Regions from separate parts of the Gordonibacter urolithinfaciens genome, predicted to be linked through region 2. Evidence: predicted binding sites of a transcription regulator. Region 2 holds the regulator's gene; the other holds the start of a gene.
What was found. Region 2 encodes LexA, which represses DNA repair genes until DNA is damaged. Its sites were predicted from a motif close to CNAACANNTGTTNG; they were not measured.

Region 1: the regulator LexA is predicted to act here: its motif matches at 8,039-8,052, upstream of uvrA (excinuclease ABC subunit UvrA).

The regions. Positions count from the first base shown of each region.
Region 1 is NZ_LT900217.1:3,153,461-3,164,839, reverse strand. It holds gene BN3560_RS13595 (MFS transporter) at 1-372, opposite strand, end outside; gene BN3560_RS13590 (TorD/DmsD family molecular chaperone) at 377-1,042, opposite strand; gene BN3560_RS13585 (4Fe-4S dicluster domain-containing protein) at 1,108-1,701, opposite strand; gene BN3560_RS13580 (molybdopterin-containing oxidoreductase family protein) at 1,698-4,442, opposite strand; gene BN3560_RS13575 (zinc-ribbon domain-containing protein) at 4,543-4,773, opposite strand; gene uvrA (excinuclease ABC subunit UvrA) at 5,011-7,893, opposite strand; gene BN3560_RS13565 (PTS sugar transporter subunit IIC/EAL domain-containing protein) at 8,217-10,349, opposite strand; gene BN3560_RS13560 (nitrous oxide-stimulated promoter family protein) at 10,466-10,819, opposite strand; gene BN3560_RS13555 (FtsX-like permease family protein) at 10,910-11,379, opposite strand, start outside.
Region 2 is NZ_LT900217.1:33,920-45,298, forward strand. It holds gene BN3560_RS00145 (winged helix-turn-helix transcriptional regulator) at 1-104, shown strand, start outside; gene BN3560_RS00150 (hypothetical protein) at 222-437, opposite strand; gene BN3560_RS00155 (hypothetical protein) at 672-1,442, opposite strand; gene BN3560_RS00160 (IS30 family transposase) at 1,608-2,951, shown strand; gene BN3560_RS00165 (IS30 family transposase) at 3,662-4,984, opposite strand; gene BN3560_RS00170 (hypothetical protein) at 5,124-5,570, opposite strand; gene BN3560_RS00175 (MerR family transcriptional regulator) at 5,720-6,157, opposite strand; gene dut (dUTP diphosphatase) at 6,271-6,717, opposite strand; gene nrdR (transcriptional regulator NrdR) at 6,717-7,163, opposite strand; gene BN3560_RS00190 (ATP-binding cassette domain-containing protein) at 7,325-8,833, opposite strand; gene lexA (transcriptional repressor LexA) at 9,643-10,281, shown strand; gene hflX (GTPase HflX) at 10,484-11,379, opposite strand, start outside.

The sequences.
Region 1 (11,379 bases), 3.1 Mb from region 2:
CACGAAGCCGCCGCATCCGTTGCCGATGCCCATGACGGCGTACGCCAAGAACACCATCCACAGCGAGTCGACGAAGCCGAGTATCAGGAACCCGCCCGAGTACATGACCGCGGCGATCAGCAGGCATCCCTTGATGCCGATACGGGAGACCAGGCCGTTCACGGCGAGACCGGCGACCCCCGACACCACGAGGTACACCGAGAATCCCAGGCTCACGACGGAGGCCTCGGCTCCCAGCATCTCCGTCATGGGAATGCGGAGCATGCTGAACGAGTACAGCCCGAACCCCTGCGTGACGATGCAGACGATGAAAACGAGGAACACCTGGATCCAACCTTGGGTGAAGAACTTCCCCTTTGCTTTTTCTGACACGATATCATCCCCTCTCTGGGTGAGCACTATCCTGGCAAGAGGCCCGATCGCACACGCACGACCTCAGAAGGACCAGGATGCTTCGGTAAAAATCGGATTCGGCCGTAGCGGACGCGCGGTCGCAGAAAAAAGGGACCCATCTGGCCAGATGCGCTTCCTTGAACGCCGAGGCCTCCAACAGCGCCCCGTCCCTCTCCGCGTCCCGCCCCGCCTCCTGGGCGAGGCGTGCCCGATCGTACAGGAAGGCGAGGAAGCGCAGCTCGTTCGAAAGATGGTCCTCCGGCTCGCCGTCCTCCTGCCCCGCAGCGTAACCGCCCGCCCGATACAGCTCGCGCACCTCGTCGCGGGCCCCCTGCATGAGAAGGCCCCCTCCGTCGGCATACAGCGACTCGTAGGGCAGGGGCGCGCCCAGCCGCGAGCTCGCGAACAGGGCCGTGTACTCCACCCTCAGGTCGCGCGCCGCGCCGTCGTCGGCGAGCGCGCGCCTCCGGTCCCGCTCGACGCCCTCCCTCGCCCGTTCGACGGCCTCTCCCATGCCGTCGAACGGGGCGAGATCGAGCGATTCCAGCGCCTCGCGGTCGGCGACGTTCCAGAATATCCGGGCGAGCAGGCTCAGACGCTCGGCCTGAGCTTTGCAAAAACCTTCCCCGAGGGCATCATGGTTCTCCATCGAAGCCCCTCCTTCCCTGTTTCCCGGCAGGCCGGGGCAGAGGCCCCGGCCTGCCGGCGTGCCTGCTAGCGGGCGCGCAGCCCGTCCATGTCCTGCCACCGCTTCGAGCTCAATAGGTAGTAACAGGAGGGCTCGTTGCCCGTCTCCGGCTTGAGCTGGTGGACGTTGTCGCCCATCGCTGCGAGAACCTGCGATATACCGCTCTCGGGATCGTCCACGTCCCCGAACATCCACGCGTTCGAGTTGCAGGCGAACGCGCAGGCGGGAGCGAGCCCCTGGTCCACGCGGGCAGCGCACATATCGCACTTCCCCACCGTGTTGTCGCGCTCGTTGTAGCTGATGGCGCCGTAGGGGCAGGCGTCCATGCACTCCTTCCCCCCGCAGGCGGCGCAAGGTGCCGTGTCGATGACGACGATTCCGTCCTCGCGCTTGCGTATCGCCTGCTCGGGACAGGCCGGAACGCAGGAGGGCTTTCTGCAATGCTGGCACATCACCGGGATGAAGTACGTCTCCGCATCGGGGAACCCGCCGGTGGTGGAGGTGTACGTGCGTACCCAGAACGCGCCGAGGTCGACGTTGTTCTCCTGCTTGCACGCCCCCATGCAGCCGCGCGTGTCCATGCAACGGTCAAGGGATACGACCAAACCTAGCTGCGTCATTTTGCACACTCCTCCGGGGTCATGGGCATGAGCGCCTCGAGCTGTTCGCGCGTGATCTCGGGCCGGTAGCGCGCGATATCCTCCTCGGTTGCCTTGTAGATACGGCATATCTGCGAGCGGTACCCGCCCGATCCGGTCTCGGGGCAGTTGTTCTCCACCTCGATCAGGGCCTCGGTGTTCCACTCGAAGGCACCGTGCAGCTCCTCCTCCACGGTCTTCTCGGGACGCCACCACGCGTGCTGGGAGTACGAGACAATGCCGGGAGCGACCATGAACCTGAACGACACCTTGCCCATGATCTTGTTGTAGGGGGCGCGCCCTCCCGTGGGCGGGGACTCCACCCATATCCAGTCGTTCTCGGCGACGCCGAACTGCGCGGCCGTCTCCGGGTTGATGAACACGTCGGGCGTCCTCGTCATCTCTCGCGTCCAAGGCAGCTGGCGGAACTCCGAGTGGAAGAAGCCCGCCTGCCGCTTGCCGTACGATCCAACCAGCGGATAGTCCTTTGCGAGGTCGGGGCGCGACAGCAGGGACTCGGCCGGCTCGACGTACACCGGCAGGGGCGGGTAGCCGCACTTCTGGTGGATCGTCGAGAACAGGTTCGCCTTGCCCGTGTCGGTGGGGAACTTCCCGGCTATCAGGAAGCGCTCCGTGGACGGCGGCGTGTCGGCACCGGGGACCGCCACCACGCGGCGCTTGAGCACGTCCTCGAACGGCATGCCCAAAAACTCGCGGGACAGGAGGTCGCGCTGTCCGTCGATGGTGTCGGCGGGCCAGAACTTCCCGTACTCCCCCGCCCAGTGGTTGGTCCACTCGTGGTTGAGGCGGCCCTCAACGTAGCGCTTGTCGTACTTGCCAAGCGCCTTGGAGAGCATCGCGCCGAAATCGTAGTCGTGGCGCGCCTCGCAGAGGGGCTCGACGGCCTTGTTGTAGGCCTGGTGCAGCGGGCTCGAGCCGCCGCCGGTGCCGAAGTTGAGGAAGTTGCGCTCCATCCAGGTGACGGCGGGCAGCACATAGTCCGCCATCTCGGCCGTCGGGGTCATGACCACGTCCGTGACCACGTGCAGCTCGATCTTCGTCTCGTCCTCGAGCAGCTTGAGCCAGCGCGCGAGGGTGGGATCGTGCATGAGCCAGTTGGACGAGATGGCTATGATGCCGTGCACGGGATAGGGACGGCCCGTCTCCGCCGCCTCCATGACGCTCGTGAGGTCGGGGAACAGCATGGCGCCGTCGGCGTTCTGCGGGCGGATAGGCTGCCACTTCACCATCTCCTCCCAGGCGTAGCCGCAGCCCACCCGGTGCGTGTAGTAGCCGAGGCGCTTGCGCTTCTGCTCCAAGGGCAGCCCGTCGGCCCAGGAAAGGTCGAGTTCGCTGGGGAAGGCGTGCGGCGTCACCGGGTAGAAGGCGCCGAGCACGTTGCCGCCCGCCACGTCCACGCTGCCGGTGATGATCTTCAGCACGTTGATGGCGTTCACGTACTGCGAGACGTTCGTGGACATGTACTGCATGCCCTGGTTGATGTCGACGGGTTTGAGCGTGCCGATCATCGTGGCCACGCGCTCCACCTGGTCGGCGGGAACGCCCGTGATCGACTCGGTGTGCTCGGGCGTCCATTCCGCGACGTTGTTCGCGAGCATCTGGAAGGCCGGGATGCAGGTGATCTTTCCTCCGCGCGTGCAGAGCTCCACCTCGTGCTCGCCGAACAGCGCGGGCATGATGGAGTCGGGCAGGTCGGCCGCCGGCGACTTCTCGGTCGAGGTCTTGTTCTTTTCGAACAGCTCCACCAGATGGTCGTAATGGGCCTTGCCGGAGGGGCCGCCCTCCCACTGGATCTCCTCGGCGTCCCAGTACTTCAGGCGGTCCTCCTTCTCGTCCCACACCATGAAGCGCTTGTCGCTGCCGCCCTCCACGATGTCGCTCTCAAGCAGCAAACCGCCCGTGTCGCCCCGCACCAGGAAGGGGGCGTTGCTCCAGCGCACGACGTAGTCCTTGTCGTAGAGGCCCTTGTCGATGATCACCTTCGCCATGCCCATGATCAAGCCGACGTCGGTGCCGGGACGCACGGGGACCCACTCGTCCGCCTTGCTGGCATAGACTCCCTGGACGGGATCCACGACGATGAGCTTCATGCCGTTCTCTTTGTTCGCCATGATGGTCTGCGCCTGGATCGGCCACGCGTAGGCCTGCTCGGCGGAGAAGCTCACGTGGCATTTCGTCGCAGCCGAGCCGCCGCCGGTCGCCGTGTAGAACCCGTAGTTGACCTGCTCGTGGAACTGCGGCAGGTAGCAAACCTGGATGGCCCCGTAGTAGTTGTTGGGGGTGCCGATGGTCCGGGCGATGCGGTGGGCGACCCAACCCATGTCATGGCGCCCGGTGCGTCCCGGGAGCACGAACGTCTCCGCGCCGTGCTTCTCCACCATCTCATGGATCTTGGCTGCGATCTCGTCCACGGCTTGATCCCATGAGACGCGCTCCCACTTCCCCTCGCCGCGCTTCCCCGCTCGTTTCAGGGGGTAGCGCAGGCGCGTCGGGCTGTACTCGAACTGGATGGCCTCCGAGGCCCTCACGCATGCCTTGCCCATGTTGGGCGGACCGAGCTTCGGGTCGCCCTCGACCTTGACGGCGCGCCCGTCCTTCACCGTCACCCACACAGGGCAGTTCAGGTGGCAGGATCGGCAGCCGGCATAGACTTTCCTCGTCTCGCCTTCGGTGCCTGTCTGAGCATTCTCCACGTTTCTCATCCTCCGTTCCTCGTGTTTCGATCGCTTGCCTTGCGATGCGGCGCCCCGCAGCGGGCCCTCGCCGGTGCTATGCCGACAGGCCTTCCGAGGCGGGATGCAATCACCCCATCGGAGCCGACGGCGCGCCCGGTGCCTTCGGGGCGCTCGGCGCTTTCGGCGCGCCTGGTGCCTTGGGTGCACCTGCCGGGGCGGCGAACCCCGGGGCGGCGGCGTCGGGCCCTTCGAGCTCGGCCCCGCACTTCTCACAGATAGCCGCATACTCCAAATTGTCCGCGCCGCACTTGCGGCAGGTATTGGCCTGGGCCTTCACGTCTGCAGGTCTGAAGCACATGGTCTCCTCCTTTCTCGATTGCTGTCCTCCTGTCGAGAAAGTATAGGAAGCGCCCGGGCATCTGAAACCACCGGAAACACGTGACAAGGGGTGGTGATCTTTCCTTGAAGACGACGGGGCCCTGCGGAAGCGTTGCTGCGCCGCAGAAAACGAAGCGGCGAGCGCCAGGCGCTCGCCGCTTCGTTTTCTTCTGTTGCCAGCGTGCCGTCCGAACGGGGACGGCGTGCGCCGGGGAGCCTACGCCTCCAGCATCCTCTTCACGAAGGCTCCCGTGTAGCTGCCCTCGACCTCGGCCACTTCCTCGGGGGTGCCCTGGGCCACGATGGTGCCGCCGCGGTCGCCGCCCTCGGGTCCCAGGTCGATGATACGGTCGGCGCACTTGATGACGTCCAGGTTGTGCTCGATGACGAGCACCGTGTTGCCGGCGTCCACCAGGCGCTCCAGCACCTCCAAGAGCTGGCGCACGTCCTCGAAGTGCAGGCCGGTGGTGGGCTCGTCCAGGATGTAGAACGTCTTGCCGGTCTGGCGGCGCTGCAGCTCGCTCGACAGCTTCACGCGCTGCGCCTCGCCGCCCGAAAGCGTGGTGGCGGGCTGCCCCAGGCGGATGTAGCCCAGACCCACGTCGTGCAGCGTCTGCAGCTTGCGCTTGATGCCGGGGATGTTCTCGAAGAAGGCCAGCGCGTCGTCCACGGTCATGTCCAGCACCTCGGCGATGTTCTTGCCGCGGTACGTGACCTGCAGCGTCTCGCGGTTGTAGCGCGCGCCGCCGCACACCTCGCAGGGCACGTAGATGTCGGGCAGGAAGTGCATCTCGATCTTGATCTGGCCGTCGCCCTTGCAGGCCTCGCAGCGGCCGCCGTTCACGTTGAAGGAGAAGCGCCCCGGCCCGTAGCCGCGCGCCTTCGACTCCTGCGTGCTGGCGAACAGCGCCCGGATGTCGTCCCAGAGGCCTATGTAGGTGGCCGGGTTCGAGCGCGGCGTGCGCCCGATGGGGCTCTGGTCGATGTTGATGACCTTGTCGATCTTGTCCAGGCCGGTGATCTTCTTGTACTTGCCGGAGCGGCGGTGCGCATGGTTCACGCGGTTCGCGAGCGCCGGTGCCAGCGTGTCGGTGACCAGCGAGCTCTTGCCCGAGCCCGACACGCCCGTGACCACGGTGAGCGTGCCGAAGGGAACCTCCAGCGTCAGGTTCTTCAGGTTGTTCTCCGAGGCGCCCGTGAGCTTGAGCGACCCGCGCCGCGGCTTGCGGCGCTTCTCCGGGACGGGGATGGTGCGGCGGCCCGAAAGGTAGTCGGCCGTGAGCGAGCCCTCGAATCTCACGATCTCGTCGGGCTTGCCGGCCGCCACCACCTCGCCGCCGTGCTCGCCCGCGCCCGGGCCCATGTCGATGACGTAGTCGGCGCTGCGGATGGTGTCCTCGTCGTGCTCGACCACGATGACGGTGTTGCCCAAATCGCGCAGGCGCTCCAGCGTGGCGATGAGCCGCTCGTTGTCGCGCTGGTGCAGGCCGATGGACGGCTCGTCCAAAATGTAGAGCACGCCCATGAGGCCCGCGCCGATCTGCGTGGCCAGGCGGATGCGCTGCGCCTCGCCGCCCGAGAGCGTGGCCGTGGCCCGCTCGAGCGTGAGGTAGTCCAAGCCCACGTCCACCAGGAAGCGCAGGCGCGCCTTGATCTCCTTCACGATGGGACCGGCGATATGCTCTTCGGAGCCGTGAAAGGCCAGGCCCTCGAAGTAGTCGAGCGAATCGGCCGCGCTCATCTCGGTGACATCGTGGATGGACTTGCCGCCCACCGTCACGGCCAGGATCTCCGGCTTCAGGCGCTTGCCGCCGCACGTCTGGCACGGCACGATGGCGAAGTACTCCGACAGCTTCTCGCGCTGGTTGTCGGACTGGGCCTCCTGGTAGCGGCGCTGCACGGCGGCGAGCGCCCCTTCCCACTCGATGTACCAGTACGTCTCGCGCCCGTCCACGGTCACGTAGTCCACGCGCACCTTGTCGTCGCCCAGGCCGTAGAGCAACGCGTCGGTGGCCTTCTTCGGCATGTCCTCCCAGGGCGTGTTTTCGTCGGTGCCCATGTGCTTGGCCACGGCGCGCAGCACCTGCGGGTAGTAGTTGCCCGTCTTGAACGGCGCGATGGCGCCCTCGGCCAGCGTGAGCGAGGGGTCGGGCACCACGAGAGAGGGATCCACCTCCTCGCGGCTGCCGATGCCGAGGCAGTCCGGGCAGGCACCGTAGGGGGCGTTGAACGAGAAGTCGCGCGGCTGCAGCTCGTCCATGGAATGGCCGTGCTCGGGGCAGGCAAGCGCGAGCGAGAAGATATGCTCGCCGGCGCCGAGGCCACCCGTAGCGCCGCTCGACTTGCCGCCGCCCTCGCCGAGCGGTTGCCCGTCCTCGCCCAGCACCTGCACGAGCACGCGCCCGTCGGCCAGCTTCGTGGCCAGCTCCACCGCCTCGGCAATGCGGCTCGTGGCGCTCTCCTTCAGCTGCACGCGGTCCACCACCACGTCGATGAAGTGCTTGATCTTCTTGTTGAGCGTGAGCGGCTCGGCCTCGAGCTTCACGATCTCGCCGTCGATGCGCACGCGGCTGAAGCCCTCCTTCTGCAGGTCGGCGAACAGCTTCGCGAACTCGCCCTTGCGTCCGGTGACGACCGGGGCCATGATGATGGCCTTCGCATCGGGAGCGAGCGCCAGTATCTCGTCGGTCACCTGGTCGGTGGTCTGCTTGCGAATGACGCGCCCGCACTCGGGACAGTGAGGCACGCCCACGCGAGCGAACAGCAGGCGCAGGTAGTCGTATATTTCGGTGGTGGTGCCCACGGTGGAACGCGGGTTCTTGCTCGTGGTCTTCTGGTCGATTGAAACGGCCGGTGACAGGCCGTCGATGCTGTCCAGTTCCGGCTTGCTCATCTGCCCCAAGAACATGCGCGCGTAGCTGGAGAGGCTCTCCACGTAGCGGCGCTGGCCCTCGGCGTACATCGTGTCGAACGCGAGGCTCGACTTGCCGCTGCCTGACAGACCCGTGATGACCACGAGCTCGTCGCGCGGGATGATGAGGTCGATGTCCTTGAGGTTGTGCTCGCGGGCACCCTTGATGACGATGGCGTTCTGTCCCATGTGGCTTATCGCTCTTTCTCTTGCGCATCCGCAGCCGGCAGCCGTGCCCCGGCGTCGCGTGCCGTGGGTCGCAAATTAGGCTACCGGGAAACTATCATTTCCGTGCAATCGTTCATTCTAGCGCAGCGCGCGGAAAGAGCCAGCGAAAACATACGTTCGTGTTCCAGCGTTCAAACGATGCGCACAATTCGTTCGCTTTCCAATGCTGCAGCGTGCCGGGAGGGGGGGGCAGCGGCACTGCCCTCTAGTTCAGCCGCGAGGGTGACGCAGGGCGCGGGATGACGCATCATCCTGAATCATCTACCCCGAAAGAGAAGTTCCCCCTAACGGAGCGTTCCCGTCAGCCGTGCGCGCTCCACCATCTCGTCGAAGGGCAGCGCGGGCGCGTAGAGGTAGCCTTGGAAGTAGGAGCAGCCGAGCGTCTTCAGCACGTCGCGCTGCTCGGCCGTCTCCACGTACTCGGCCAGAACCGTGAAGCCCAGGTGCTCGGAGAGGTCGGCGATGGACGAGACGATCTCGGCGTAGCGCTCGTTCTCCATGACGCCCTTGGCAATGGTCCCGTCGAGCTTAACCACGGAGAACACGCTCGTCTCGAGGTACTGAAACGAGGTGCGGCCCATGGAGAAGTCATCGATGGCCAGCGGCATGCCCGCGTCCGCAACGCGGCGCAGCAGGTCGTGCGCGCCCGCGTCCCACAGCAGCGCCTCGCGCTCGGTGGCCTCCACCACCACGCGGCCGGCATCGAGCCCGCGGGCGCGGAAGGCGTCGATGACGAAGCCGACGGCCGCCTCGTCCTGCAGCATCGTGGCCGTGGCGTTTACGCTCACGCTGAAACCCGCATCGAGCTCGCCCGCATGCGCGAGCGCCTCCGCAGCCTGCGCGTCGGCCAGCGCCCGCTCGAACACGGCGCGCTCGAGCTCGCCGCCCGCACCGGCCTCGCGTGCCAGCTCGATGACGAGCGGCGGGTAGAGCCAGCCGTACACGGGGTGCTCCATGCGAAGCAGGGCCTCCGCGCCAACCGCGCGGCCGTCAGCGTCGAACTGCGGCTGGTAGCGCAGCTCGAAGGCCCCCGCGTCCACGGCGGCCCGCACGTCCTCGGCGAGCGAGCGGGCCACCGCGCCCAGCGAGCCCGCGGCCGTCACGAGCTCGACCGAGCGCCCGGCGCGCTCGTCGTCCTGGAACGACGAGAGCAGGGCATCGTACTGCACCCGCGCGTGGGCGTCGGCCAACCGCTCGTAGCGGCGTAGGAACGGCAGGTAGAGCACCGTGCCCAACACGATGCACGCGAGCTGCAGCACCGCGCCGGCGGGCGAGCCCGTGGCCACCCAGCCGCCCACGAGAGGCGGCGTGGTCCACGACACGTCCACCACCACGGGCGGCACGAGCCCGGCCGCCATGGCTGCGTACGACACCACCATGTTCACCAGGGGCACCGCGATGAACGGCACGAACAGCGCCGGGTTCCACACCACCGGCAGCCCGAACAGCATGATCTCGGATATGTTGAAGCACATGGGCACGGCCGCGAACGCCGAGAGCCGCCGCGCGCTCCTGCGGCGGCCGAACAGCAGGATGGCCGCGAGCAGCGACAGCAGCGCGCCGGCCCCGCCGATAGAGGCGAACACGTCCAGGAACGTCTTCGTCACGATCTGCACGGGCTCGCCGCCCGCCGCGAGCGCCGCCGCGTTGGCGGCCGTGCCGGGCACGAACACGCTCTGCGCCACTCCGTCGAGCATGTTGCCGCCGTGGATGCCGAAGAACCACATGACGTTGTTCAGGAAAAGGTACAGAAGCCCGCTGCCCAACGTGGCCGTGGCCAGGGGGAAGAGCGCGCTCACGCTGTCGAAGAACAGCTGCTCGATGCAGCTCGAGCCCGAGAGCGCCGCCACGGCGGCGTTCGCCGCGCCGAAGAGCGCGATGACGGCCGCGATGGGCAGGAGGCCCGACACGGCCTGGTTGAACACGTTGTCCAGGCTGTCGCCGTACAGCCGCCGGGTGCGGCGCAGGCGCACGAGCCGGCAGTACAGCACCGACGAGGCCAGCCCGCACACGATGGCGATGAACAGCGAGCGCGTGCTGAGCACGATGGGATCGAAGCCCTCGGTGCCGAATCCCACGGACATGAGGTAGGCCGCGAGCGCGGCGAAGGGCGCGCCCTGGACGAAGAAGCCCCCGAAGCGCTCGGCGCAGGCGTTGGCGTAGCGCAGCGCCACGGCAACGGACACGTAGAGCGAGAAGATGCCCATGGTACCGTCGTACACGAGGTCGAGCAGGCCCTCGACGCGCGGCGCGCCGGCGAGGGCGTCCTGGTAGGGCGCGAGCGGCAGGTTGAGGAAGATGAGGCAGAACGACCCCACCAGCAGAACGGGGATGGTGAGGATGAGCCCTTGGCGGATGGCCTGAAACGCCATGACGTCCTCCAAGCGCGCGAACAGCGCGTCAACCTTGTCGAGCATGCCCGCCCTTCCGTCCCGTCCTCACCGTTTCGTCGAAGCCATTGTACCCCGAACGGAGACAACGGGCGGCGTGAACGGATACGTTCGAGAAACAGATCCGCGGCGCACGCGGACGTTCAGCGGCCCAGCAGGTGCCGCACGGCCGCCACCGGGTGCCTCCCCAGCATGCGCGGGCCGGCGTAGCGCATGACGGCACGGATCTCGTCGCGCTTCTCGGGGGCATAGCAGTGGTTGCCGCATTCCTCGCAGGAGGTCTTGACCTCCATCTTGCGGCAGCGCTCGGTACGCAGCACCGCGTAGGCATCGATGGCCGCGCAGTCCGCGCACACGGCCTCGCCGCAATGGGCGCGCTCGGTGCGAGCTGCGGCGTCGTGGTTGCCCGCGCAGTAAAGCGCCACCATCTGCGAGATGGTGCGCTTCTCGCGCACGCGGCGCTTGGCGGTTTTCGGCGAGTCACCCATGGCGAACATGGTAGCAGAACCGCCGCCGCGCCGCGAGCGGGATTTCCCCGCGACGCGACGGGCGGCGGCTCGGGCGGAGCAGCGCGCGGCGGCCCCGCCCTACCCCACGAGCTTCTTGCCCAGCGAGGCACGGATGATGCCCTTGCTGGCGAAGTACGTGACCGCGAGGTACGCCCCGTACACCACCGCCACCAGCACGGCGGTCATGAGCGCAGGCTCGAGCACCGACACGCCCAGCTGAGAGATGACGGAGTCGCTGATGACGCCCACGGCGCACACGGTATGGCACACGGCCACCGCCAACGGCACGAGGAAGTACACGAGCACCTGCGCGCGCAGCGACTGGACGATCATGCGGCGGTCGCAGCCGATCTCGGCGAGCACCCGGTAGCGCGGCAGCGAGTCGCTCGCCTCGGACAGCTGCTGGATGGCCAGGACGGCCGCCGTGGCGATGAGGAACACGAAGCCGATGTAGAGCGCCAAATACGAGATCATGAGGTTCATGCCGCCCGACTGCACGAGCACCTCCTCGGCCGTGAACGACAGCGTCACGGGCCAGGGCTTCGGGC
Region 2 (11,379 bases):
AGCGCATCTTCGTGTGCGGGCAGTCTGCCGCCATGATCACGGATTTTGTGGAAAGCCTGGTCAAGAAGGGCGACGAGGCGGAATCGAGCGGGGTGCGCTGCTAGGTGTGCGGCTTTGCACATGCATTGCCGCCGAGCTGGGCTGGGGCGGCATGTCTTGCCGCGCGCAGGACAGTCGCGATGCTGCGGCTCTCCTGCGCGCCTTCTTTCTATGACTGAGGCCTACTTCGCGGCTTCCGCGGTGGTGTCGCTGTGGAAGTTGGAGAAGCCGCCGACGGCGTTTGCCACGAACCTGCCCTCGCCCTTGGAGAAGAACACCTGCGCCGCCACGAGGTCCTTCAGACTGACCCCGATCTGCGCCATAGCCTCCTTCTGGCTCATCCCCGCCTCGATGAAGACGTTGAGTTCCTCCGCCTTCTTCGGTGATTCCAGAGCCATGAACTCCTCGCGATTCATAAGGTACCTCCCCGAAAGATCGTCGCCTGCCACCCTGTAGGCCCATTATAGGAAGGGGAGGGACGTTCCCTAAGAACGTTTCCGTTCAGCGCGCCGACGGAAACGTTTGCTCGTTGGAACCTGACGGCGAATACACACGGCGCTTATATGAGCAAAGCGGCTCCTACGCGCACTGAACAAGGACCAAACTTTCCAGAAACATGCCTTAGAGTAACTTTAAGGCATGTTTCTGGAACCAGTATGCACAGCTTCAGCCACGCAATGGGAGCGCTTTTCATTCTGCGGCTTGCATCCTCGCTCGATCAAAATCATAAATCCAATATCCCTTGAGAACAACTCGACGCTTTCGACGGGCATTTCATTTTTCTGGTCCGCCAAATCCCACAAGGGGCCAGCTAGAGACATGAGGACGATCATCGCGAACCCGACTATTACGAAAAGAGTCGTTGCGAAGCTCATGCAGGTGGAGTCTCCAGACGAATCTGCAAGCCTCACCAAGAAAGATACAAATACTCCCACCACCAGCGCTGCATACGCGCAATCGGTGAACATCTTGCGCGCCTCGCGCCGGGCCGACAGGAACCGCTGGGCCTCTTCTCGCATGAAACCGAGGGCGTCGGGAGTCAGACCGGTTTGGGCAACAAACTTTCGCCTTATACACTCAACCTGCTTGAATACACACCCGAGGTCGCCCAACGCGCTTTTGCGCTTGAACTTGTTGAGCAATATCGAATAGAAAAAGGAGAGAACAAGCGTGAATGCCAAGATGGCAATTTGGACAGTAACGGCAAAATCGCTCGGCAGCAGCGTTGAAGCAACAAAGCCAAGCAGGCACAGAATCAGCACTGCCAGGAAAGCCTTCGCAAAAAACGGGGCATTGGTTGCAAAGCGCCGCCAGATCGATCCCCGCTCATCCCTCGATATTCTGCCATATTTTGAAATAATAACCGAGCATAACAACCCCGCACCCCGATCCCTATCAACCACCGACCGACCACCGATCACCGACCAACGTAAATTGAATTCTCGTAGGTAAAAACTTCACCTCCAGTCTTGCATAAATCATGTAAATGCGGATTCCGAACCGTGGCCATGGCCGTTTGTGCTTTTCCTTCTTCCCGTAGGCGAAGGACCGACAGGAAGGAGGCCCTCATGGGGGATTCCAAGGGCGGTAGGCGCCCACTCACCTACGACGACAGGCTCGCGATAGAGCGTGGCCTGAACAGAGGGGACAGGATAGCGTGGATCGCGAGGACGATTGGCCGCGCGCCCAAGGTGGTCGCCGAGGAGGTAAAGCGCAACTGGACCGACGACCCCCAGGGAATGCTCGTGGTCCGAACCCGCAACATCTGCTCGAAGGCGGGGCTCTGCGAGGTGCGCGGGCTGTGCAAGGGCATGTGCAGGGCGCGCTGCAGCAGGTGCAAGGACTTCCTCTGTAACTCGCTCTGTCCCGATTTCGAGGCGAAGCCGTGCGAGAAGCTGGCAAGGAGCCCGTTCTGCTGCAACGCCTGCCCGAGCAGGGTCGGCGGCGGGTGCCGTCATCCCTATAGGTACTACCAGGCGAAATGGGCCCAAGACGCAGCCGACGCCAGGCGCAGCGAGTCCAGGCAGGGGATAGACTGCGACCCCGAGGCGTTCGAGAGCGCGATAACCCTGATATCGGACGGCCTCGCCAAAGGCCAGAGCCCGCAGCACATATTCGCCGCGAACCCCGGCGCCATACCGTTCGGCGTGCGCAGCCTCTACAACTACCTCGGCGGCGCCAAGGCGGGGGATCTGTCGAAGCTCGACCTGCCGAAGGCCGTACGCTACAAGCCCAGGTCGAAGTCGAAGTCCGCCAAATCCTCCAACATTCCGCGCGAGGTGCTCGAGGGGAGGCGGTGGACGGATTTCTGCGCCCTCGACCAGGCCGACCGCGACAACGCCGTCGAGATGGACACGGTGGTCGGGAGGCAGGGCAGGGACTCGCAGTGCATCTTGACGCTGTTCGTCAGGCGCATAGGGTTCCAGTTCTACATCCTCCTACCGGACAAGTCGGCGACCAGCGTGGTCGAGGCGCTCGACACCCTCCAGGAGCTCTGCGGGCCCCGGTTCTCCCAGGCCTTCGGCCTGATCCTCTGCGACCGCGGAAGCGAGTTCAGCGATGCGGAGCGCATCGAGCACGGCAGGAACGGCGTGAAGCGGCTGAGCCTCTTCTACTGCGATCCGCTCCAGAGCCAGCAAAAGGGACGTTGCGAGCGCTGCCACGAGGAGCTTAGGCGGATACTGCCGAAGGGAAAAACGAACTTCGACGCCTTGACCTGCCGCGACATGGCGGCGTGCATGAGCCACGTTAACAGCTACCTTCGCGGCAAGATGGACTGGATGGCGCCCGTCGAGATGGCGCGCCTCGTGCTTCCGCAAGGGCTCCTCGACGCGTACGGGGTCGAGGAGATAGAGCCGAAGGAGGTGAACCTCACGCCGCACCTCGTGCCCCACGCGATAACCCTGATCTAGCTAGTCTGGGGCACCGCATCATATCGCCGATTTCTTTACCTGCAGTCTTTCAAAACCAGCGACGCGGGCCTGACCTGGTGCTGTCTCAAACGGTTGCCGTCTACACATAACGGACTGCGAAGGCGGTCGATTGAAAAAGTGCAGGTAATAGACGGAACGCCGCGACCTCGAAATTGAAAAGGTAGAGGTAAACAACCATCTGATCTGCATAAACGTTAACTTACGAGAATTCAATCAACCCCCATCACCGACCAACGGGCTCTCCATCATTAACTTTACATAACATATGTTATCAATAATTCTGTTGTACCTATGGGGAAGTGCCGGGGTTAATTGACAGGGCAAAGTTTGAATGGTGTCAAGTTTCGGTGAAGTTGTTACTTCACTCTGACAATCCCACGTGAGGGGATATTCGAGGTTGTTACTTTGCTCTGTCAAGCTGCGGAGACGGCCATTTTCGGGCCCTTTTTGGTCGGTTTAAGCATACGCGGATCTAAGCCCCTGTCAAACGATGTGTCAGACTTAAGTTTGACTTCAAGGGCCTGCATCTTCCTATTCGGTTGTGTTCCCCTCGGGCGCATCGTCGTTATTTCGCTTCTTATCGTCACGTCAGGCAAATCTATCGCTCTGAACTGGTAAAACTCCTGAGAGCCTTTCTAAGGCCCCGTTTTGGTTTCGGACGGCTTCCAGGTCGTCCTTTTCGCCGTTCTCTAGCGCAGCCCCAGCTCCTTGAGGAGGCTCGGGCGCAAAATCACGCCGTCCGGCTCGACGCGCTGGATCGCCAGGCCGTCGAGAAGGTCTTCCGGCAGCACCTGGCTGGCCAGCGCGATCGGAGCCAAGCCGCCGAGCACGGGGCGCGCGTACGAGTTCACATGGCTGCACACGATGGAAAGCTCGTAATTGGTGAGGCCTTCCAGGGACGTTCCCTTGGGCAGGATCTTGCGCAGCTCGACGTGGTTCTTCTCGCAGCGGCCTTTCTGCCCGGACTGCAGCGGGTCGCAGTAGTAGACGCTGCAGCGCTTCCCGCCGTCTATGCTCGTCTCGATCTTCTCGGGGTCCAGGAACTCGTGGCCGCGGTCGGTGAGGATGATGCCGAAGTGCTTCCTGAACTCCTCTTTGCCGCAGAGTATCTCGATGTGGTCGAGGACGCGGCCGACGCATTCCTGCGTTTGCGCGGGCATGAGGATCATCAGCTGGAAGCAGTACCGGCGGAACAGCAGCGTGAGGATCGCCTTCTCGTCGCTCTTCTTTCCCTCGACGCAGTCCATCTCCACGGCCGACATCTGGACGTCGCTGGGCAGCTTCTGGAAGTCCTCGTAGGTGTGTCCCTGCAGGTCGGTCTTGAAAGGCAGGGTCTTCCCGCGCTTCTTGCGGGGCTTGTAGCGCATCTTCTTGGGCAGGTTGAGGTTGCAGATGTCGAGGACGCCCAGGTTGATGTAGCGGTAGAAGGTGCGGTAGCTGACGGGGAACTCGCCGCGATGCGTCTGCCAGATGTGCTCGAGGCTCTGCCCCTTCTTGAGGAGCGGCTTGATCACGCCCACCATCTCCTCGAGCTGCTCCGGGGTGCAGTTCACCCCTTGCCGGGAGTCCACGCTGGACCAGCGCGCCTCCTCCTCGGCGAGCCTCGCGTCGTAGAACCAGTTCGGATACTGGCAGCCTATCGCGAGGCGGGTCCTGCGGCCGTTGCAGACGTAGGGAGCCCTCTCGAGCTTCGGGCAGTCCTCGATCATCTCGAACTTGTCGCAGAGCCTGTTGCAGACGGCGTGCGAGCACCTCGCGCACTTCGAATGGCAGTCGATCCCGCAGATGCCGATCACGTCGCAGGTCGACTTGAACCTGCACAGGTTCTTCTCCCCGAAGCTCCTGTAATGCGGGCTGTCCTGCGTCCGGTGGCGCTTGACCTCGTCGGCGACGGTCGGCCAGCTGACTTTCAGGTGCGATGCGATGGAGTTGAGGCTCTCCCCGTCGTGGAGACGGTCCTCGATGTCCCGCCTGTCCTTCATGGTCAGGTGTCCGCCTTGTTTCTTGGGCATGCTGGAGCACCTCCTTCCGGCGCCCAAGGAGGAATACCAGCATAGCAAGCGGAAACATGGCATGGCTAGTCAGTTTTGACAGACTTAAGTTAGACAAATATACGTTCGAAATGTCAATCTTGGGGGAAGTGCCGGAGTGCTAGCCCCAAGTTGAGTTGCCTTTGGGGGTTGTGCCCAGGTCGGTGCCGGGTGCGAGGTTTCCGTAATCGCCGGATTCGATGGCCTCGAGCACGGCCGGGTACATGAGGTACGCGGAAACCGCGTTCAGGACCAGCGCGATACTGCATACGGCGATACCGATTATGCAAGACCGTTTAAGTCGCTTCGCTGGCGCGGCGACATCGGTCAACCTGGTAGACAGCGCGTTCAGCTTCTTGAGCGCGATGATGGCGCACACCAGTCCGGCGGTTGCAAGGAACACGCCTCCAATGAACAAAGATACCGGCCCGGCGATGCTTGCCACCATGACGAGGTTCTGGGCCACCTTCAGGTCGCGAACGTCGCGTTCGTTGGGCCGCAGCCTCGGGCCTTGGTTCGGAGGTTCGGGGTATCCGGGTGGCTTGGGTGGCTGATTTTGGTCATCCATAGTCGATTTCGTCCAATCTGTCAAAATATCGCGTCTCTGACCTGCGGTTTTATAAACGAGGCTTTGAGAGCCGTTCTAAGGCCCTATCTTGCCCTTCGACGAGTCCTAGGTCATGGAAACAGGGCGTTTTCTAGCGCTTCGCCCACGCACTATAGCATGCCGTGTCCTTGGGAGCGTTCCGCAGCTTCCAAATCCACCGTAGCGGCATGGAGGCGTTTCAGGCTCTCGTCCAGCTCCTCGCGCTGGTACTCGAGCACGGTCTCTTGCGCCCGCAAGATCGACAGGCGTTCGGCCCGGGTGGTGCCGCCACGCTTGCAGAGGCGCACGAAGTACTGGATGCCCTCGATGGACAGGCCGCTTTTGCGAAGCGCCTCGACCAGGTGCAGTTGGGCAACGTCGGCCTCGGAGAACGTCCGCACGCCGCGCTTGTCGCGATGAAGGTTCGGGAAGAACCCGCACTTGTCGTAATAGCGGATGGTGAAAGCCGAGATTCCCGTCAAGGCGACAACGTCGCCGATGCCGTAGATCGGATCGGCTTGCGTAGCCGGGACGTCAACGATCCGGCTATTATGTCCCTCGTCGCCCATAGGCCTCCTCGGAAGTCGACTTGAGTACGGGCTTAGAGTTACTCTAACCAATAACGATTTTAACTTAGAGTAACTCTAAGTGCAATATGAAAGCCTCGACCTATCCGGAACCGCTATGCGCCGATGCCGCTGCTGCCGAACCCGCCGGCGCCCCGATCGGTAGCAGGAAGATCCCCACACGAATCAAACACGGCCTCGGCCACGCGCATGATGACAAGCTGCGCGATACGGTCCCCCCGCTTGACCTCGAAAGGCTCGCGCGGGTCTAGGTTGACGAGGATGGCCTTGATCTCGCCACGGTAGTTGCTGTCGATGAGCCCCGGTGCATTCACGAGCGATACGCCGTGCCTCGCCGCCAACCCGCTGCGCGGCAGGACGAAACCAGCGTAGCCGACCGGAATGGCGACGGCAATGCCGCAGGGCACGAGCTTGCGCTCGAACGGCTGCAGCGTCTCGTCGATCGTCGAGCGCAGGTCGACGGCAGCATCGCCCGCGTAGGCGCAGGCAGGCACCGGAAGTTCGGCATCGAGCGCCTTGAGGGGAATCGCGAGGCGCTCCATCAGCGCAGCCCCTCGAGGGCGGCTGCGAACTCCTCTACGTTTTGGAAGTCCTTGTAGACGCTCGCGAACCGCACGTAGGCAACATCGTCGAGCTTCGCCAGACGCACGAGAACCATATCGCCAAGTTCCTTTGACCTGATCTCGTTGCAGGAGGCGTTGCGAAGCTCGGTTTCAATACTATCGACGAGCGACGCTATCTGCTCGGGTGAGATAGGCCGCTTCCCGCAGGCAATGAGCAGGCCGCGCATGAGCTTCTGGCGGTCATAGGCTTCGGAGGACCCATCCGCCTTGATAACGATGAGCGGGTTCTCGCCCAAACGCTCGTAGGTGGTGAATCGACGGCCGCAATCAAGGCATTCGCGTCGGCGCCGGATAGCCGTGCCATCCTCGGAAGGGCGCGAGTCCACCACTTTTGATTCGGGGTTTCCGCAGGAAGGACAGCGCATGAAAGGCTCCTTTGCTCGATTTTGGATCAGCCTAGCATACAAGATATTGTGCTTCAATCCGCATTGTCGATCCCTGCAAAAAAACCGCCCCCTGCGGAAAGGAGGCGGTCCGAAGCGGGTGTGGATCTCGGCTTCACCGGTGTTCGACCACGGGGAAAAGGTCAAAGCTCCACCCTTACATGGGTGTCGCCGAGCCCTCTCCCTTCGGCACGGCCAACGTCGAACACCCATCGTGTTGCGGTGAGCGCGTCGAGGAAGCGCTCGTCGTGGGACACGAGCATCAGGGCGCAGGGACAATCGGCCAGCACGTCCTGCAAGGCTTCGACAGAGCGTATATCCAGGTGGTTCGTCGGCTCGTCCATGACGATGAGATGCGGTCGTCCTGTCAGGCCCTGCGCCAACAGGAGCTTGCGCACCTCGCCGGGGCTCAAGTCGTCTCCCTCCAAGATGCGTGCCGGCGGCGAATCGAGCCGGGCGACAATGGAGAGCAGGCGCCCGCGCTCTGCCGGCGCGAGAGCCTTCACCGAGGCGAGAAGGGCGCGCGCCCGGTCACTTCCTATCTCTTGCGGGACGTACACCATGCCCTCTTCCGGCATTTGCCGCAGCACTTCGGCAAGCAGCGTCGATTTGCCTGCACCGTTCCTGCCCACCAGGCCGATGCGGTCGGTGTTGCCCACGTACAGCTGCGGATGGTGCAGCATGCGCCCCTCGCCCAGCGTCAGGGACCCGGCCTCGCATCGGACGAGCACCGTGCGCGCGGCGGGCTCGGCTTCCAGGTCGAGCGCACCCTCGTACACCTTGGCGACGCGAACCTCGGCCATGCGCTTCTCTGCACGCTCGACTTTCTTCCCCATCTGCGACGAGAGCCGCCCGGTCTTGCCATCCTGGCCGGAATAGATGGCCAGCTTGATCTTCGCGCGCCCGTCATGGTCGTGCCGGTCGAGATGCCGAGCCGAGCGCCGTGCAGCCGAACGCGCCGCCACCCCGTCTCGACGATTGCTCTCCGTCTTGAGGCGCGCCAGTTCGCGACGGGCATGGGACCGCTCCTCTACGGCAGTCTGGCGGCGTAGGTCTAGCTGCTCCTTCGCCTGAGAGTACGTGCCGGGCACGGTCACAGCACGCCCTCGATCCACGAACACGCACGAGCTCACCAGCCCGTCGAGCAACGCGCGGTCGTGCGAGACGAGAAGGCCCGTCCCGCGATACTCGGCAAGCGCACGCGCCACCAGTTCGCGGGTTTCGGCGTCGAGGTGGTTTGTGGGCTCGTCGAGTGCAAGCAGCACAGGATCGGCTGCGAGGGCACATGCTATCTGGATACGCTTGCACTCGCCATGTGACAGGGTGTCGTAGCGCCATAGCCATGCGTCGTCGATGCCGAGCAGGTAGCGCAGGCGCACGGCCTCGGGGCGGTAGTCGTAGGAGAACTCCTCGAGCCCCGTTGGCGCGACATCGGTCGACTGGGCGCAGAACGATCCTGCGACCTGCGGAGAAACGCTTCCTTTCTGGGGCTCGAGCATCCCGCATACGATCTTGAGCAACGTGCTCTTGCCGGCTCCGTTCGGGCCGACCACGCCGGTCCAGCCGGGCGCGAACACGGCGGATGCGTCATCGAGCGCCAAGGCATCGGCGCCGTCGTAGGTATAGGTAAGATGGCGGGCTGAAACGAACACGGAAGGGCCTCCCTTCGAGAGGCACCGGATTCAATGCTTTTCGCGCTGGCAACCTGGCGCCGATGAGACGGCGAGGCTAGGGATAGGAACATCAAGGAACAGCAACGAAAGCGCACCCGGTGCGGAGCTTGCATGACCTGGCGGGTGCCCGAAGGCTTTCGTTAGAACTTCATGTTCCTTGTCTCCTTCTCGAAGGCCGCATTCACAGCAGCCTGTCTGGGATTTCGGTTCAAAAGGCAGTCTACCACATGGACCTGCAAGGAGGAAGGGTCCTGCGGGGTGGAAAGGCGATGGAACGGCAGCGCCATGGTGGCGAGGATGCCGCGCAGTCACAGAAATGCAGTATCCATGGGCGTTCCGAAGTCGCTAGAAGCTGATGAAAATGCTGAGGAAGGCGAAAACGGAGAAGACGCATCCGGCAAGAGCGCCTTGCCACGGCCTCACACGGCCGTAAGCGCGACCTGCCGCACTGCCATGACGAAGAACCCGCGCCATCTCCGTAGCGCCAAGTCTGCGAGCACGGCACGCAGCAGACGGTACCTGACGCGCGTGCGAATGCTGCAGCGGCGCGCAAGCACCTTGGGAACCGCTCCCTGGAAACTCGATGATAGCCCCGGCTGCGGATACACGGTTGAACTCCGGCTGCAGGGCCGACGTGCCATCGAAGGGGCACCGCATCTCGAAATTCTTCATCTTTCTGCCTCCTAGGCCTTGCGTAGAACCTTTGTTCGCATATATAATAGAACGAACAAAAGTTCATGTCAATACGTATTTAAAACATTTGTTCGTTCAAGGGAAAGGAACGGGGCATGTCCGACAAAGTGACGAAACGCCAGAAGGCGGTGCTCGACTGCATCGAGGAGTGCATCCGCGAGAAGGGCTACGGTCCCACGGTGCGCGAGGTCTGCCAAAGCTTGGGCCTTTCCTCCCCTTCGACAGTCCACGTGCACCTCAAAGCACTCGAGGACAAGGGGCTCATCAAGCGCGATCCCCTCAAGTCGCGTTCCATCGCGCTCACCTATCCGCTTGGCGATGCAGAGAGCACTTCCAACGTCATCAAGCCCAGCTTCAACAAGGTGGTGAACGTGCCGCTCGTGGGCAATGTGGCGGCCGGCTCCCCCATCCTCGCCGAGGAGAACATCACCGACACCATCTCGCTTCCCACCGACATCGTGGGCGATGCACCGTCGTTCCTGCTGTCGGTACGGGGCGAATCGATGATCGAGGCGGGCATCAACGACGGCGACTACGTGGTGGTGAAAGAACAGCCCGTCGCCAACAACGGCGACATCGTCGTGGCCATCATCGACGACGGCGCGACGGTCAAGCGCTTCTACAAGGAATCCGACCATATCCGCCTGCAGCCGGAGAACTCCACGATGGAGCCCATCATCACCACCGACTGCTCCATCGCGGGCAAGGTAGTGGCGGTGTTCCGTCGCCTGTAGGCGACGCCTTGCGGGGCCCTGCCGAAGGAGCGAGACGCCCTGTTGGATTACGGCCCCTGCAGGAGAAACGCCGGCCTTGGGATGAGGGGCGCTCGTTCGTCCCGAGACCGACCGGTGATCCGAGATCGCGTCATCCGGTCGCAAACTACTTGGTTAGAGTTACTCTAACCAAGTAGTTTGCAGCTTTCTGAAAGGGACGTGCCTAACGGTCCTTCTCCGCCACGTAGGGGCGAAACAGGCCGGCAAAGGACGGAGCAGCCAACATGACGAGGTGCGTACCGTCCTCCTCGTGCTTTTCCGACAGGATATGGCAACGCTCGTGCGCGAGGGAGACGAGATCTCCCCGGTTGTAGGGAATCACTATGGCGAGATGCTCGTCCTGCGCCGAGGCGACACGGGCGATATGCCCGACAAGCTCGCTTATGCCCTCCCCTGTTGCCGCCGATACGAATTGGGCCTGTGGATGACGCGCCTTGAGAGCATCGAAATGTTCCTTGTCGAGCAGGTCGCATTTGTTGAATACGAGCACGCGAAGCAAGTCTTGAGCTTCGATCTGCCCGAGCACGTCCTCCACCGCAGCGATCTGCGCCTCGTACTCGTCCGACGACGCATCCACCACATGCAGCACGAGATCGGCTCCCGTGATCTCGTCGAGCGTGGACTTGAACGCCTCGATGAGCGTGGTCGGCAGCTTCTGGATGAACCCGACCGTGTCGGTGACGGTGATCTCGCGCCCTTCGGGCAGCTCGAACTTGCGCGTAGTGGAGTCCAGCGTGGCGAACAGCTTGTCGTAGGCCAGCACGTCCGCGTTCGTCAAGCGGTTGAGCAGGCTCGACTTTCCGGCGTTCGTGTAACCGGCCAGCGCCACTTTGAACATGCCGCTCTCGTAGCGGCTCTCGCGCTGGATGGCGCGTACCTCGGCCAGGTGCTTGAGCTCGCGCTTGATGGACGTGATGCGCTTGCGCACCATGCGACGGTCGACCTCGAGCTGGCTCTCGCCCTCGCCGAAGCGCGAGCCCACGCCGCCGCCCATGCGGTTCGAGGCCAAGTGGGCCCACATGCCGCGCAAACGCGGCAGCAGGTACTCGTTCTGGGCGA